DNA from 2 places in the Thioalkalicoccus limnaeus genome. Region 1 is predicted to be linked to the other one. Evidence: riboswitches for the same ligand, from Rfam matches in the RefSeq annotation. Region 1 holds a riboswitch; the other holds the start of a gene.

The links. A riboswitch is a leader RNA that binds a small molecule or an ion and turns the genes downstream of it on or off. The one in region 1 is predicted to bind cyclic di-GMP.
Region 2: another riboswitch for cyclic di-GMP. It lies ahead of ABC977_RS06525 (hypothetical protein); the one in region 1 lies ahead of ABC977_RS08915 (DUF4082 domain-containing protein).

The regions. Positions count from the first base shown of each region.
Region 1 is NZ_JBDKXB010000009.1:33,843-41,440, forward strand. It holds gene ABC977_RS08895 (GumC family protein) at 1-140, opposite strand, end outside; gene ABC977_RS08900 (acyltransferase) at 183-665, opposite strand; gene ABC977_RS08905 (hypothetical protein) at 761-2,092, opposite strand; gene ABC977_RS08910 (polysaccharide biosynthesis/export family protein) at 2,128-2,664, opposite strand; cyclic di-GMP riboswitch class I at 4,218-4,314, shown strand; gene ABC977_RS08915 (DUF4082 domain-containing protein) at 4,374-7,229, shown strand; gene ABC977_RS08920 (polysaccharide lyase) at 7,558-7,598, shown strand, end outside.
Region 2 is NZ_JBDKXB010000005.1:216,648-224,245, reverse strand. It holds gene ABC977_RS06540 (Gfo/Idh/MocA family protein) at 1-434, opposite strand, end outside; gene ABC977_RS06535 (transposase) at 1,133-1,480, shown strand; gene ABC977_RS06530 (IS3 family transposase) at 1,413-1,736, shown strand; gene ABC977_RS06525 (hypothetical protein) at 1,733-2,212, opposite strand; cyclic di-GMP riboswitch class I at 2,617-2,711, opposite strand; gene ABC977_RS06520 (hypothetical protein) at 3,025-3,444, opposite strand; gene ABC977_RS06515 (transposase) at 3,392-3,814, opposite strand; gene ABC977_RS06510 (RNA-dependent RNA polymerase family protein) at 4,425-6,038, shown strand; gene ABC977_RS06505 (hypothetical protein) at 6,038-7,024, shown strand; gene ABC977_RS06500 (PD-(D/E)XK nuclease family protein) at 7,038-7,598, shown strand, end outside.

The DNA of each region.
Region 1 (7,598 bases):
CCCGTGGATCGGTAGACAGATGGCAGCAGCAGCACGACAGACACCGCTGCGACCACGAGCACGAGGAAGGTCGCCAAAGCATAGGGAAGTCGCCGGCGGGCAATCCGGAGGTAGTCCTCTAGCGTCAGGGGCCGCTCCATCTCAATCCTTTCTTCCATCAGGTTCAGTTCCGTATCGCGCCTCTAAGATCCCTTCTTCGTTCGGACATCACCAATCACACGGGCGGGCACGCCGGCCACGATCGCGTAATCCGGAACGTCCTTCGTCACAACCGCCCCGGCGCCAACCAAGGCCCCCTTGCCAATCGTGAGCCCGCAGAGAACGGTCGCGTTGCTGCCGATCGACGCCTGGGTCTTCACCCGGGTTGGAACCACGGACCAATCCAGCTCTGTCTGAAGCTCCCCGCTTGCATTGACGGCCCCCGGGTAGACATCATTTATGAAGACAACGCTGTGCCCAACAAATACCCCGCTTTCAATGCATACACCCTCGCAAATGAAGGTATGGCTCGAAATCTTGCAGTGTTCCCCTATCTCCACACCCTTTTGGATTTCTACAAATGTGCCAATCCTGGTGCCAGCTCCCACGCTGCAGCCATACAAATTGACGAGATCCTTATGGTAGATGACTACTCCCTCGCCAAGCTGCACATCATCAGCAATCATTGACCGACCTATTGTCTGTATTCATTAAGAAGGGGACGTCGCCATGGGACAGACCGCATGCTGCGCGCGCCAAACCAGCTCAGCTCTCACGTGTGTTACTGCCACATCGCCGCGTCGAGTTGCGTCTGGATTCCGAGCCGGCTATCTGGAGACCGAGGCAGATTGCGCCCGGCTTGGCCGGGGCGGGGCGCCCATCCGCCGGGGGCACCCTCGGGTGCGCGACCGGTCCACGCGAGCGTCAACGTTACCGTATTCCCTTCGGCGCTGCGAGACAGCTCGTCGTACTCTTGCCACCGGTAGCGGTATCCGAGGGTCAGGCGCCAAGCCTCGCTCAGCGCGTAGGACAGCGTCAGATCGCCGTCGGCGTACTTGCGGTCCGAGGTGCTCGCCTCGCCACTGGGGTCGCGATTGCGATACCCCTGCAGGCGGAGGTCAAGGCCCCAACGCTCGCTGAACGGATAGCTAAGCCAAAAGGCTAGGCTGGTAGTGTCGAGTACCTCGGCGGTGCCGCTGGGTGTTACCTCGCGAAGCGCCTCCAGTTGAAAGCTGCCACCGCGCGCAAGCTGTTTCCCTAGCCAAACGGAATAGGTGGGTCCAGTGCTATCCTCGGTGACCCGCAAACCGTTTGGCGCCGCGGACCGGGTCACCTCGGTGCGGCGCACGCCGGCGAGAGCTCCCAGCGCCGTCGTCTGGGAGAGCTGATAATCGCCACCAAACAGCGCCCCGAGGGTCTCGGCCTCGCTCGCGATTCCTCTGGCGTCGTAGCGTTCGTAGGAGAACGTGGCGGTAGTCCCGGCCCGCTCGCTGAGCCGGTAGTCGCCGCCCAAAGACAGGGTGCCGGTGTAATAGTCGTTCAGCCCAAGATCGCCCGAGTCTTCGTAGAAGGTGCCCTCAAAGCCGGCGCTCACGTCGACTATCGCTCGTTCCGAAAGGCGGTAGGCCCAGGACGGCTCGACCGCGATCTGGAGCTGCTGCTCGTTGAGCCCGGTCACGCCGGTCGTGGCGGTCTCGCTCGTCAGGGTCGATTCGGTGCTGAGCCTTGTATCGAGCCGCCAGCGGCTGCGCTCGGAGAAGCGCGTCGCATCCCAGCCGATCAGGCCAGCGAAGGTATCCAAGTCGCGCTCATCGAAGTAAATGTCCAGATTCAGCCCGGCGCGCAGGCCCATGGCAGCATTCTCGGTCGCGCGCTCACCGCGCACCGCGGCACTGAGGCTTGCACCGAAAGAGCTGATCGGGTCATCTGGATCGAGTGTCACATTGTCGTCGTAGCCGAGCCCCAGGCTGACGGCCGGCTGCATGTGCCAGGTGGTCTGTGCGGCTGTTAAAGGCGGCGCGGCGACCATAGCGAACGCCACCGAGACGATGGCACCGAGGTGGGCCGGCCAAGCGAGCGCCCCGGTCAGCGCGCGGCGTCGAGCACCGCCCAAAATAGTGCACCCGTTGGGAGCCGAGATGCCCGAAATCATGGCACGACGAGCGTATCCCCGGCCCGCAAGATGACGTTCTGCTCCAACGCCCTGCCTCGCTCGACCGCTTTGTAGTCGAAGGGGATGACGCGGACATCATCGCCCTCGCGGCGCAGCACCTTGATGTCGCTGCGGACGGCGAACGGGGTTAGACCGCCAGCCATCGCAATCGCTTGCATGATGTCAATGGGCCGGTTGATCAAGAGCACGCCAGGCTGGTTCACGCGTCCTGTCACGAAGATGCGGTTGCCCTCCGTCTGTTGAAGGCTGACCGTGACGACGGGGCTCGGAACGAATTGGGCAAGCCGTTCGGCGATGGTCCGCGTGACTTCATCGATGGTCTTCCCCTTCGCCTCGACGTCGCCAACAAGCGGGAAGGAGATCCCGCCGTCAGGCCGAACCAGCACAGCCTGATCTAGTTCTTGCTCGCCCCAGATGCTAATGCGGATGATGTCACCTGGTTGGAGCCCGTAGCCGTCCGCCAACTCCGTCGCCAGCGCCATGGCCGAGCAGCCCAGCATGGTTGCAGCCAAAAGACCACGTGCGACTAAACCCGCCCGTGCCACGCAGCCTCGGCGAGGTGGGCGCGCAAGATAGGTTGGTGATGTTTCCATGGCAGGATGCTTGGTAGATGAATGAAGAGGTTCCGCGCCTGACCGACTGCGAGCCTCGTTCGAAGTTCCGACATCAAGATGTCAGGCGCACGAAAGATGCCTTGGCAGGATACCACAAACGCCGACCAGGAAAGCGACTTGGCGCCGCGCAGACGACGATCGGGCGCTTTAACCCGTCGGACGCGGCCATGTCGGGCGGGATACCAGTGGCAGACGCGGTGTCTGCGCACATAACCAAAGACTAAGCGCATCATCCCTTGCACCACCGTCTTGCCGGCTGGCTTTCGCGTCTTTGTGGCGCGGGGCGTGTCAGCGCCCGCTCCGCACCGCAGCAATCGTCAAGTAGCCCGCCTTAGCCTATTCGCGCCTATGTGCCGCGTAACCGCTAAGCGCACGCCGGGCGACTAGGGCGCAAACGATTGAGGCAATCCACCGCTCGGCGCAAACCCTCTTTGATTTTTATTCTCGGCTCCCGCCCGAGTTGTGTTCTTGCCAGCTGATATCAGGTTCCCGCTGAAGCAGATCATCCGCACGCAAAGGCCACGCCCGTCCCCGCAGACGTCGAGGCGTGACACCCGCGAGTCTGGACACAGCGAGTCGAAGCGGAGCGAATCCGCGCCTAGGGTCACTGAATGGGGGCAGGTCGATGGGGCGCGTTACAGCGACGAGATTCCGGTGACCGAAGACCTGCCGAAGGGGCAACGGGAGGCCGCCTGAACCGAGCACTCATCGAGGTCATGCGCCCCTATTGACGATGGCTCCTTAGCCTACCGTCCGTCGCTCGTCTGGCGACGCTGGCCTTCCTGATGCCGTTCGTCGACCGGTAGGTCGGGACCCAAGCGCACGAGCAGAAAAGCCCAGAACGGGCCGTCGCCGTTCGGCGACACCAAAAAAACCACACAGAACAGACTCCTGAAGCAATCGAGCAGAACGGAGCGTCACCTGCAAACGACAGGAAACCCCAGCCGCATCGTCATGGGGATACCTCGTCTGCCCATTTCCAGCACGACTGTCCAGTCGCTTTGCGCTGGTACTCCGCGGATCCGCCGGAGCGTGGCACGAAACATGCTAGAACCTCGCGACCTTAACCTTAAGATTATTTGGGAGTTGAATTGCAATTTAAATAGGGCATGGCTTCGTGGCAGACGAACTGCGTGATCCCCGCGACAGACGGTCAAGCCGTAAAGGGGACCCGGGATTCGAGACAGTCCCTTAAGCAGAGAGCAGCGAGGTGACAAGGGGTGAGGGTCAAACGCAAGCGTCACAGCAAGGACTGCGTCCACTCCAAGAGTCAATTTTCCCGCATATGAGCGGCCGCCAATGCATTCTTCGAACGACTATCCAGTACTCTATATGCATAAGCATCAGCTTATACGCTTGTTTTCAGGCGTTCTCGGCAAGGACTCAAACTTAGCGATGCGACTAAGTTCACAGCATCCTGTCGTGAAGACGCCTATCTTCTCCCTCGCTTGCTCCGAAAAAGGCAAAGCGTTCCGAAAGGGCGCGACGCAAAACCACTGGCCTAAGTCCCCGCTCTTCTTCTCGGGATACGGCAGCAGGGTTGCCGGCTCGCAGCGCCTATTGGTGCCAGCGTGGTCGGCTGTTGGCAACCAACAGGTGAACGAATCATGAAAATCCCCAGCATAAGAACTGCCTATCGGCGTCTCTACGGGAGGCGGCTTCTCATACCGCTCGCCGCCCTATTGGTGTCGACGCTCGCGCCGGCCGGCGCTGTCCAAGCGGCGACTGTGTCGCTCGCGTGGGACCGGGTCAACGACGCTCGCGTGGCCCTCTACGAATTGCGGTACGGCACGAACCAGAACACCTATCAGACCGGCGGATCGTTGGTCTCGAAAGCCGCAACTGCTGATGCGACCCAAACCGTTACAACCGCGAATCTAGACCCCGGAACCTATTTCTTCGCCGTCAGGGCCTGTGATTCGAACAAGGCGCTTTGTAGCGCGTTCTCGGAACCGGTGAGCAAAACCATCTCCACGGGGTCGTCAGACACCACGGCCCCGACGGTGACGGCCTTTACTGTACCTGCGACGGCGAGCACGCTGACCGTGCCGATCACCACGTTTACTGCGACAGACAACGTCGGGGTCACTGGGTACCTGGTGAACGAATCGCCCACCAAACCGGCAGCGACGGCCTCTGGTTGGACGACAACGAAGCCGGCGTCCTACACCTTCGCGAGCGCGGGTAGCAAGACGCTCTATGCCTGGGCAAAGGACGCCGCCGGTAACGTGTCGGCGAGTCGCAGTGCGGGGGTCACGATTACGATGGCGGCGGCCGGGTGCACGGGCGACACCCTATGGTCGGCAGCAACTACGCCCGCCGTGGCATCGGCTTCTGACACCAGCGCGATCGAGGTGGGCGTCAAATTCAGCGCGGCTTCCAGCGGCTATGTCTGCGGTGTGCGCTTCTACAAGGGCAGCCGCAACACCGGAACCCATGTCGGGCGCCTGTGGAGCAGCACCGGCACCAAGCTGGCCGAGGCGACCTTCACGAACGAGACGGCCTCGGGTTGGCAGCAAGTTAACTTCGCGACCCCGGTCGCGATCCAGGCCAACACCATCTATGTGGTGTCCTATCATGCACCCAACGGCGGCTACGCCCTCGATGAGGGCTACTTCTCCAGCCGCGGCGTAACGAATGGGCCCCTGACCGCACCACGCAGCAGCGCAGTCGGCGGCAACGGTGTCTATCGCCATGGCTCGGGCTTCCCCAATAGCGCCTATAACGACTCCAACGCCTGGGTCGAGCCAGTGTTTACGACGGCGTCGACGCCCCCTCCACCAACCGACACCACGGCCCCGACGGTGACGGCCTTTACTGTACCTGCGACGGCGAGCACGCTGACCGTGCCGATCACCACGTTTACTGCGACAGACAACGTCGGGGTCACTGGGTACCTGGTGAACGAATCGCCCACCAAACCGGCAGCGACGGCCTCTGGTTGGACGACAACGAAGCCGGCGTCCTACACCTTCGCGAGCGCGGGTAGCAAGACGCTCTATGCCTGGGCAAAGGACGCCGCCGGTAACGTGTCGGCGAGTCGCAGTGCGGGGGTCACGATTACGATGGCGGCGGCCGGGTGCACGGGCGACACCCTATGGTCGGCAGCAACTACGCCCGCCGTGGCATCGGCTTCTGACACCAGCGCGATCGAGGTGGGCGTCAAATTCAGCGCGGCTTCCAGCGGCTATGTCTGCGGTGTGCGCTTCTACAAGGGCAGCCGCAACACCGGAACCCATGTCGGGCGCCTGTGGAGCAGCACCGGCACCAAGCTGGCCGAGGCGACCTTCACGAACGAGACGGCCTCGGGTTGGCAGCAAGTTAACTTCGCGACCCCGGTCGCGATCCAGGCCAACACCATCTATGTGGTGTCCTATCATGCACCCAACGGCGGCTACGCCCTCGATGAGGGCTACTTCTCCAGCCGCGGCGTAACGAATGGGCCCCTGACCGCACCACGCAGCAGCGCAGTCGGCGGCAACGGTGTCTATCGCTATGGCTCGGGCTTCCCCAATAGCGCCTATAACGACTCCAACGCCTGGGTCGAGCCAGTGTTTACGACGGCGCCGCCAGCATCCACCAGTTTGGCGAAGTCGATGACGACGGCGACCCCCTTGGTCACCACTGCCGAACCTGACGGTGTTGAGGATACCGCCAGCTCGCCGCCCCTGCCGCTCAGTTCGCTGCCGATGGAGGTTGGCGAGATCCAGCTCGACAATGCCTGGCTGTGGGTCAGCTTCCAGGGCGAGTACACCGATCCGATCGTGATCGCCGGGCCACTCAGTGACTCTGATCCCGACCCGGTAGTGGTGCGCGTCCGCGACATCGGCCCGACGGGCTTCTGGGCGCGGGTCCAGAAGTGGGATCATCTGCTCGATGGCACGCACGCCCAGGGAACCCTCGGCTACCTGGTCATGGAGCGTGGCCGTCATCAGCTGCCAAGCGGCACTTGGGTCGAGGCGGGGCGCTTGGAGAGCGACATGACGAGCGCCTTCACGTCAATCTCTTTCGAGAGGCGCTTCGCCGAGGCGCCGGTGGTGCTGACGACGGTGACGAGCGAGAACGCGGGCGACGCGATCGCCGCGCGCGTTCGACGAATCACTCGGTGGCGCTTCGAGGTTGGCCTGATGGAGCAGGAGGGGAGCGCACAAGAACGCCTCGCCGAGCGCGTCGACTACATTGCCTGGGAGCCCGCCACCGGTGTCCTGGATGGTGTAGCCTTCGAGGTGGCACGCGCGGAGCAGGTCACCGACAGCGGCCTGACGCTATTCTATCAGTACCCCTTGGCCGCACCACCAATGCTCCTCGCTAACATGCAGACAGCCAACGAGAACGAGGCTGCCCACTTGCGTTGGCGCAACAAGGACCTCATGGCAGTCGATGTCTGGATCCAAAAGGAGCACGGCGCAGCGTATGCCGATGAGGCAGTCGGCTACGTCCTGTTCGGCGTCGCGGATCAGTAGCCGAATCGACGGGTAAGGTTAGATCGTGCGCACGGAGGACGCCACGATCTAACCGCGTGCGCAGGGATCGCTCTCGCGGCGCTTGGCATGAAGCCGCCCGCAGGTGATCACCTTAGAGCGAAATACAAAGCCGACTGCCAGATAACAGGCCCCGGTCGAGCGATTTCAAGCGAAGGTGAGGTTAATATGAGCCCCCGCCGTGAAAGTTAACGTAATGCCAAGAGACTGCCTCAACAACCGCTTCTCTCGCTGGGCATCGAATCGCACATGAGCGCTGCCTAGCGACTGCCACTCTTTCTTTACTCTTCCCGTCCAGGAGATCATGCCAGTGTTGAGACAAACTGTCCTCGCCGCCGCCTTACTTCTCGC
Region 2 (7,598 bases), on a different contig from region 1:
TAGACGTCACCCAACTCGCCATCATCTACCAGCGAGCGCATCTTGCGAACGGCGCCAGTGTAGATGAAGGTGTGGTCCACGTGGAGAACCAGTCCGCGCCTATCTGCCTCGGCGATCAGCTGCTCAGCCTGCTCCGCAGTCTGCGTAAGTGGTTTCTCGATGAAGACATGCTTGCCCGCGCGCAAGGCCTCCAGTGCCAGCCCGAAATGCGAAGAGACGGGGGTCGCGATGGCAACGGCATCGATTTCGGAATTCGCGAGTAAGGCCTTGAAGTCTGTCGTCACCTCTATCGAGGGATGGCGCCTCTTGACGAGACGTAATCTTTCCTCATCCAAATCCGCGACGGAACTTACCTGCGCATCGGCGATAGCCGAGAAGTTCCGGACCAAATTCGGACCCCAATAGCCATACCCAATCACACCTATGTTGATCATACTTTATACCTTGTTCGCAGCCTGCTAGAATTCAACGGCCATCTCATGGCACCCCGCAGAAACCGGAGTGGGCGGGCAACTAGCCCGGCCTTGATCAAGCATCCTGCCACTTGAGCCACCGAGCGCGCAGTCAGGCCATCTTGGCCTGACGCCGTTAGGGCTCGAAGCCTAGGCCACGCAAACATCACAGGCCCCCAGCCGGAAAAACGACCGAGACCATTTACGCCGTACCTCGACCAACCCCGCAACGGCCCGCCCTGCCAATTCGATCCCGGATATCCATGCCGGGATGACGCTGTTGCCCTGTTCTTCCACCGCCGTTCCCACAGGGAGTGCCTGGACTCAGCGGCTAGAAGTGCGGCTATGGCCACCACAGAACCGGAGGGCAGACCACTACACAAACCGCTTTTCAGCAGGGTTTCTAACCTTCACCTAAATCTACACGATTTCACCGCCATGGACAGCCTGGGCCTGACGAAAGTGCTGAGAATCCCGGCGAACGGCCATCCCATAAAGGGGCAGGACAATCGCATAAGCACTTGCTAAGTGACCAAAGGTGTCTGCGGCTGTCGTGCCGGATCACGTGAGGGGGTCTAGTGGCAACGGACACCTTGGTTGAGAGACAATTCTTGAAACCGAGGTGAGAGATGAGCACGCGCAAGAAGTACACGAAAGAGTCCAAGTAAGACGCCGTCAGGCTGGTCCTTGAGCAAGGCTACAAGCAAACGGAGGCGGCGAGGAGCTTTGGCGTCGACCGCAGCATGCTGGGGCGCTGGATAAAAGAGGCCAAGCCTGCGGACCGTGATGCGTTCCGGGGCAACGGCAAGCTCGACGAGGAGCAGCAGGAGCTGCGTCGCCCGCGCGAGGAGAGTCGATGCTTCCGCAGGGAGTTTCTTAGGAAACAACGGCCTTCTTCGCGAGAGAGTCGAACTGAGATACCAGTTCATTGCCCAGGAGAAGGAGGCCTACCCGGTGACGATGCTTTGCCGATTACTGGGCGTCAGCCGTGGCAGGCTCTACGCCTTCTTGCGCCGCCAGGATCGTGATCCCGACCCGGAGCATGAGGAGAAGCTCCGATGGGTCCAGGACGTCGCCGAGGCGTCGGATCAGACCTATGGCTCCCGCCGCATGACCAGGGCGTTGCCGGCCTTGGGCTATCGTGTCGGACGGCATCATGCCCGCAGCCTAATGCGTCAAGCCGGCGCGTGGGTACGTCACCGCCGCCGGTATCGGGTCACGACCAACAGCGACCACGACATGCGGCTTAACCAGGTGTCCGTTTTCGCTCGACCACGTCACTAACGCGCTAGCCACGCCGCTGTGACGTCGGTGATGGAGATAGCAGCCTGATACAAGGTGCTTCCGCTTCCGATGTTTTCGTTCGACCATGCACAGATACCAACACCAGGGCGGACGAATAGCAACATTCCTGCGTCGTTGGGGCCGGCGGCAGGCCTCAGCAGGGCTTGGATCTGATCTGCATCGGAGCCATCGGCCCTCCCGTCCACGTATACTTGCGAGCCCCAGTTCTCGTTGAAGTAGGTTGCGGCGCCCGCACTCAAGCCGCGGACGGTCAACACGGGGTCGCGACCTTCCGACAGAAAGACCAGTGCCTTGTAGCCGTCGGCGCTTGCCCCTGCGGATCCCACGATCGTGCAGGCAATGGCAGCCACATTCTCGGATTGCAGGCTGGTGGTGCTGATGTTCGTCAGTTCAGCGTACGAACCCGCGGCGCCAAGGAGCAGCAGCGCCACGAAAGACGGCTTCAGGAATCTCATATCACCTCCTCATTGGCTAATATGGGACGTAATCGCAGGGGTAAGCCAAGGGCTGCCAATCCGAAACTCCCACTGTGGCTACAGACCTTCTGGAATCAAATATCTACCAATGAACGAGCACCTGAACCATAGTAAGACCCGCATAGCGGGCTGGGTGCGACGCACCGACCCCTGGGGTCGTTCTCGACGTCGATGCCGCTCTTAACGTTGCCTTCACCCTCTCGGTGACGAGGTACCACAATCCATTAAAATATCTGATATAGTCATTCCCATGCGCTTTCTTGGCGCGGTATTCTCACGCTAACCCGCTGCCTGTCCGCCGCACAGCACGGTGGGCGCTGTCATGCAGCATGCACCAGAAAACAAAAGGCCGGACGCCTTGCGTGACCTTGGCGATGGTCACCCTCGGCAGTCCGGCTATCCTGGGCCCCACGATCCGCAACCTTCAGGATCCGCGACTTTCCGCCCCTACCTCAACGTAGGTTAGGTCTGGCTCCTGCCAGCGCTGCGGAGGTTCTTAGCATATTTCGGAATGCCGATCAAGCGGGCGCCGCGGTGAGAGATCTGCGCTGTCGCGATTTTCCGCGGCTCGCCGCGTGCCGCCCGGGAGCCGCCCAGGAAGCGGAGCGGCATGAGAGGGTCTCCACACGGGCAACCAGGGCGCTCGGCAGGGTCGCCGGGGCAAATCGATGAGAAGAATTCCCATCAAGACCGAATGACGGGCGAGCGCCACCCTCGGGCGCCGTGGCCCGATCCGATCCCAGGGGGTGGAGCCGCTCGGCGCGTCTAGCCGGTCGCCGGAATCGGCTGGATCAATGAGCGCATCTGCTGGGGCTTCCCTGTTTGATGTGCCCCAAGGCCATGGCCATCATCACCGCGATGGCCAGACCGACGCGGGTTTTCATCTTGGCGAGGCCGCGGATGAAGTGCTGCTCGAAGCCGAAGTGGCGATCTAGCGGCAAGTTGATGCGCTCCAAGGCGCTGCGGCGGTTGTCGCCGCGCTGCCAGCTCGGGCGGCCGTGCGGGGTGGGGGCGAAGATGCGCCGGTCGTGCTCGTCGAGCTTGATGCGCACGATGCGCCCGTACTCGCCCGGGTTGACGGCGCCGGCCTGGTGGCATGCGTTCTGGCCTTGGCACTCCAGGCCATCGGCGGCGGCCGGGCAGCGGTACTTGAGGGTGTTACGATCGGCCTCGAAGCCCTGAAAGGCCAGACCGCGTTGCGCCCCGGTCACGGGGCACACGCAGTGAACCGAGCCCTTTGCGGTGTGCACGATGGTGTCGGCCCGCGCAGGATCGAGTGGCCGGGTGATCGGCTTGGACGGATCGTAGTCGGGGAGGTTTTTCTCTTCGCGCCACAGCGCGCGGGTGTCGATGAGCGGACGAATGGCGTAGTCGTTCCACAGCAGGCGGGGCGGTGTGGAAGATCGCGCGCCGCGCCTCCTTGATCCGGAACGCGTGGTGGGTCTTGAGGTTGAGCTGCTTGAGCTCATGGAACGGAATGCTTTGCCGCGGCGTCCAGTCCTGCTGATCCTTCAGCCGCAGGTAGCGGCTGCGCTTGAGGTGAGGGTTGGCCTTGCTCGGACCTCGCGCCCACCACTCCACAGGCACAACAACAGGTTCTCAGTTACACGAACAGATACGGCGCCGAGAGGGTTGGGGAACCCCCTTGACCCGTAAAAAAGCACGAGGACCGAAAAAGAACCTCAATTGCCTGGCCGCGGCGCGCCGAGATCGCGCGGCGCGGCGGGCTTGCTCGGGGCCATCGGCTTCGGGGCGGCGGCGTGGAGGATGGCCGCGCGCATAGTATGACCTTCACCCTCGCCTAGGTCACCGTCGTCGTCCGCGGCCGCCTCGCATAGGGCAGTCCGCGGGCGGGAGAGATCGGGGTGGATGTGGGTGACGACTCTCTCCCACCGAAGACGCGACGCCTGACGCGCGTGGCAGCCTAAACGGACCGGGCCAAACGATGACGATGGCCGGTGATGGGCTAGACTGTCGCCGAGCGCATCACCGAGCGGGTGACACCATAACGCAACCGACCTGGCAAATACACGCCTAAGCTCAGGTAAGCAGGATTGTGGTTAGCGCGAAAGCATAGCGCACAGAGAGCACATATAATTCATTTTATTCGATATTTCATGGATCAGGGTGCCTGGTCGCCGAAGGCATGAAAGTCAGGTGCGAGGATGGCCGTGCGCGATCGAGATGATCTATGAAGCAAAACACAGCCATTGGCACGATCGTCGGCCGCCGAAAAGATTGGACGCGGTACTCGGCCGCATTTCAGGCCGCGCGTTTTGCACGCCGCAAGTGGCCGAACGCGGACCTGCTGGACTTCTGCGATATCGCCCCAGGGACCGGCCTGGACATGCCCTCCGTGGACGAGTGGGTCGTCGAGGTCGACGTGCTCTCCAAGCCCAAGTCGAGCGGCGGACAGCGCGTCGAACGGTTGGTCGATATCTTCACAGGCACGTTGCTACAGTCTATCGCGATGGAAGCGCAAGAGCGTCTGTGGCTGGGATCTTCGACGGCCGGTTCGGCTTTCGGCGCAAAGCTGGGCGTGAGCACCGCTTCCTACGCGGCTTGGGCGGAGGCCGTCGCCGCCTGGCTGGCGCAACAGCTTGGCAAAGGGCTGGCGGTCGTGATCGTCGACTTCGCCGATTTCTTTTCGAGCATCCCGCCAGCGGGGATCGAACGTGCACTAGCCGACCTGGGCCTGGAGGGCCACACCTCGCGTGCCCTTCTGGCGATCTTCGAGCGCATCAACGCGGCGGCCGCACGCGGCGGCGGCATCGGTCACGGTCTGCCGACGATGCCCGACGACATCGCCTGGATCGTCGCCGATGCCGTTCTGCGCAGGCTCGACACCGCCGTTACTCACAACGCCTCTGTCCGCACCTACGCGCGATGGGTCGACGACTGCTATGTCGCCTGCGATGCCAGCCAGACCGAACAGGTGCTCCAGTACGTCTCTGAGCTGGCGCTGGCCGCCGGGCTGAGGGTCAATCCTGGCAAAGTGAGGGTGCTGCGCAGCCTACAGGATCTCGATCGGGTATTCTTACGCCCGGAGCACGAGCTGCTCGGCGACCTGCTGACGCTCAGCTCTGCGGGCGGCGACGCCGACCTCGACCTGTCGCGTTCCGTCGGGCAACTGGCGCCGGCAGGTCCCCCAGCGGGGCCCGAATCAGCCCGGCTCGTCCGGCGGCTGTTCGTGCTCGCGGCCAGCCTGCGCGCGCCGCAGCTGGTCGCCGCCGCCGCCGGCTACCTGCAAGACTATCCCGGCGCGGAGCGGCAGATCCTGGCCTACCTCGCGCGCCTCGGCTGGCCGGTGCGGTCGCATGGCGTGCTGGAAGAAGCCTTGGCTGGTGGCGGATACGACTCGCGCCAAATCTTCGCCCTACGGCTGCTGCTCGAGATGGCGCCCGGCGCCATTCCCAGCGCCGCCCACGAAGCGTGCGCGCGGATACTCGAGGGCACGCTGCCCGCGCACGATTTCGCCAAGACGCTGGCCTTCGCCGTCCTCATGGATGACGATACCGCTGCCGGTGCGCGGCGGCGGCGGCGCTTTGCGGAATCGCTCGGCGAGCTAGCCTCGGCAATGGCTCGGCGGGTCGGATTGCAGCTCTTGCTCTTGCGCGACGAAGCCACGGCGGATTGGGGGCGTGCCGCGCGCGATCCGAGCCCCTTGGTGCGGCGGTTCGTCGCCTTCGCCTCGGTCGTGCCGCAGCGGCAGGGTGCGGCCGGGGTGCTGACGTCGAGGACGGTGCGCGGCTGGGGCGCCCTGCAGGCACAGCTCATGCGCCGTCTACTTCCGGAGGTGCGCTGATGTTCGGACAAGTCGAGAAAACGGTCGATGATGATCTGCTGCGGCGGGTCGACGGTCTGCGGAGCGGACCGGCACAGGCTCGGCACCATATCGCTAGCCGCGCTGCCGACAAGGCCCTCGCGGAGCAGGCGCTCGGCGAGATAGAGGACTGGCTGACACGCGCCGCCGACACGACGGCCGCGACGCCGATGGACGAGCGCAAGCGGTTGGTGACGAAGGCCGATGCGGAGCTATGCCTGTACGAGCCGAGCGAGCTGCTGAAGGTCGACCGAGTGCGCATCGAGGACCGCTTCTTCCGCTTGAGCGAAGGGGCGCGCAGCGCCTGGACAGCGGCGCTCAAGGGTTTCGACGACAACCAGGACAACGGGCCGGGCTATCGGCAGCTGCTACGCTCCCTCACCTACGAAGTTGCCCAGGCCGGCGCCAACTTCGAGCGCCTGACGGGCGCGCGCCGCCAGACGCTGCTCTTCATCACGGCTTGGTCCGCCATCATCTTCGTCATCATTGGCGGGCTATTCCTGGATGCCTTCTCGGCCTCGCTTGCTGCCATCAGCGCCGCCGGCGCAACCGCGCCGACAGCCGACCCGCTGGATGTGATCCTGCGGTCGTCCTCGTTGACCGAGAGCACGCCGGGGATCAAGCCGACACTGGCGCTCCTGCTAGCGGGCATGCTCGGCGCGATGGTCTTCGTTTTCCAATCCGTGCTGGTGGAAGAGAAGCTGCGGCCGGAGAACAAGTGGCCGTTGCTGCTGAATATCCTGGTCCGCGTCGGCTTCGGCGCGCTCTACGCGCTGGTCGCCGTCATCGCAGTGTTGACGGGTCTGCTACCGCTGAGCGTGCCTTCCGGCGGTCCGAAGGCCTTCATGATCCTGACCCTGGTCGCCGTCGCGGCCGGACTCTCCGACAAGCTCTTTGGCGAGGTGATCGGCGGGATCATCGAGGGTAAGAAGGCGGCCAAGGCGAGCCCCTCCAAGGACAAGGCGTAACCGGCGGCGGCAGATGGCTTCCGCGCGCGCCATCCTCGTGCTTATCGGCCTACCGGGCGCAGGCAAGACCACCATTGCACAGCGGCTGGTGGCGCGGCTCGGCGTGCGGCACGTGCCGATCGACGACCTGCGCAAGGTGCGTGTCGGGGCGGCGGACATTGCCGACGAGCTGACGCGGTCGGCATCGGTCGGCCCCCTGGTCTTCGAATGCTCCGGCGCGAGCGACGACTTCGAGGATATCCTGCACCATCTTGGCGCCCGCGGCTTCCAGGTGCGCGTCGCCCTCATCGAAGTCAGCGCAGAGATCGCCTTGCGGCGCCTGGCCACCCGCGCTCCGCGCAAGGATCCCAAGGCTGGCCAGAGCTGGGCCGAGCACGTCGATTGGGTCCGGTGCCGCCTGCAGCTGGTGCCCACCGACGCCGAGATCGACGGCGAGCGCCAGGAGCCCGACGCGGCCGCCGAGGCGGCGATCAGCGCCTGGCTCGCCCCGGCGCTGGCGGCAGCGCACGACGAGCCGTTGCCCATTCCATTGACCTTTTCCCGCCTGTCCACCTGGCAGGTGTGCGGCCGCGAG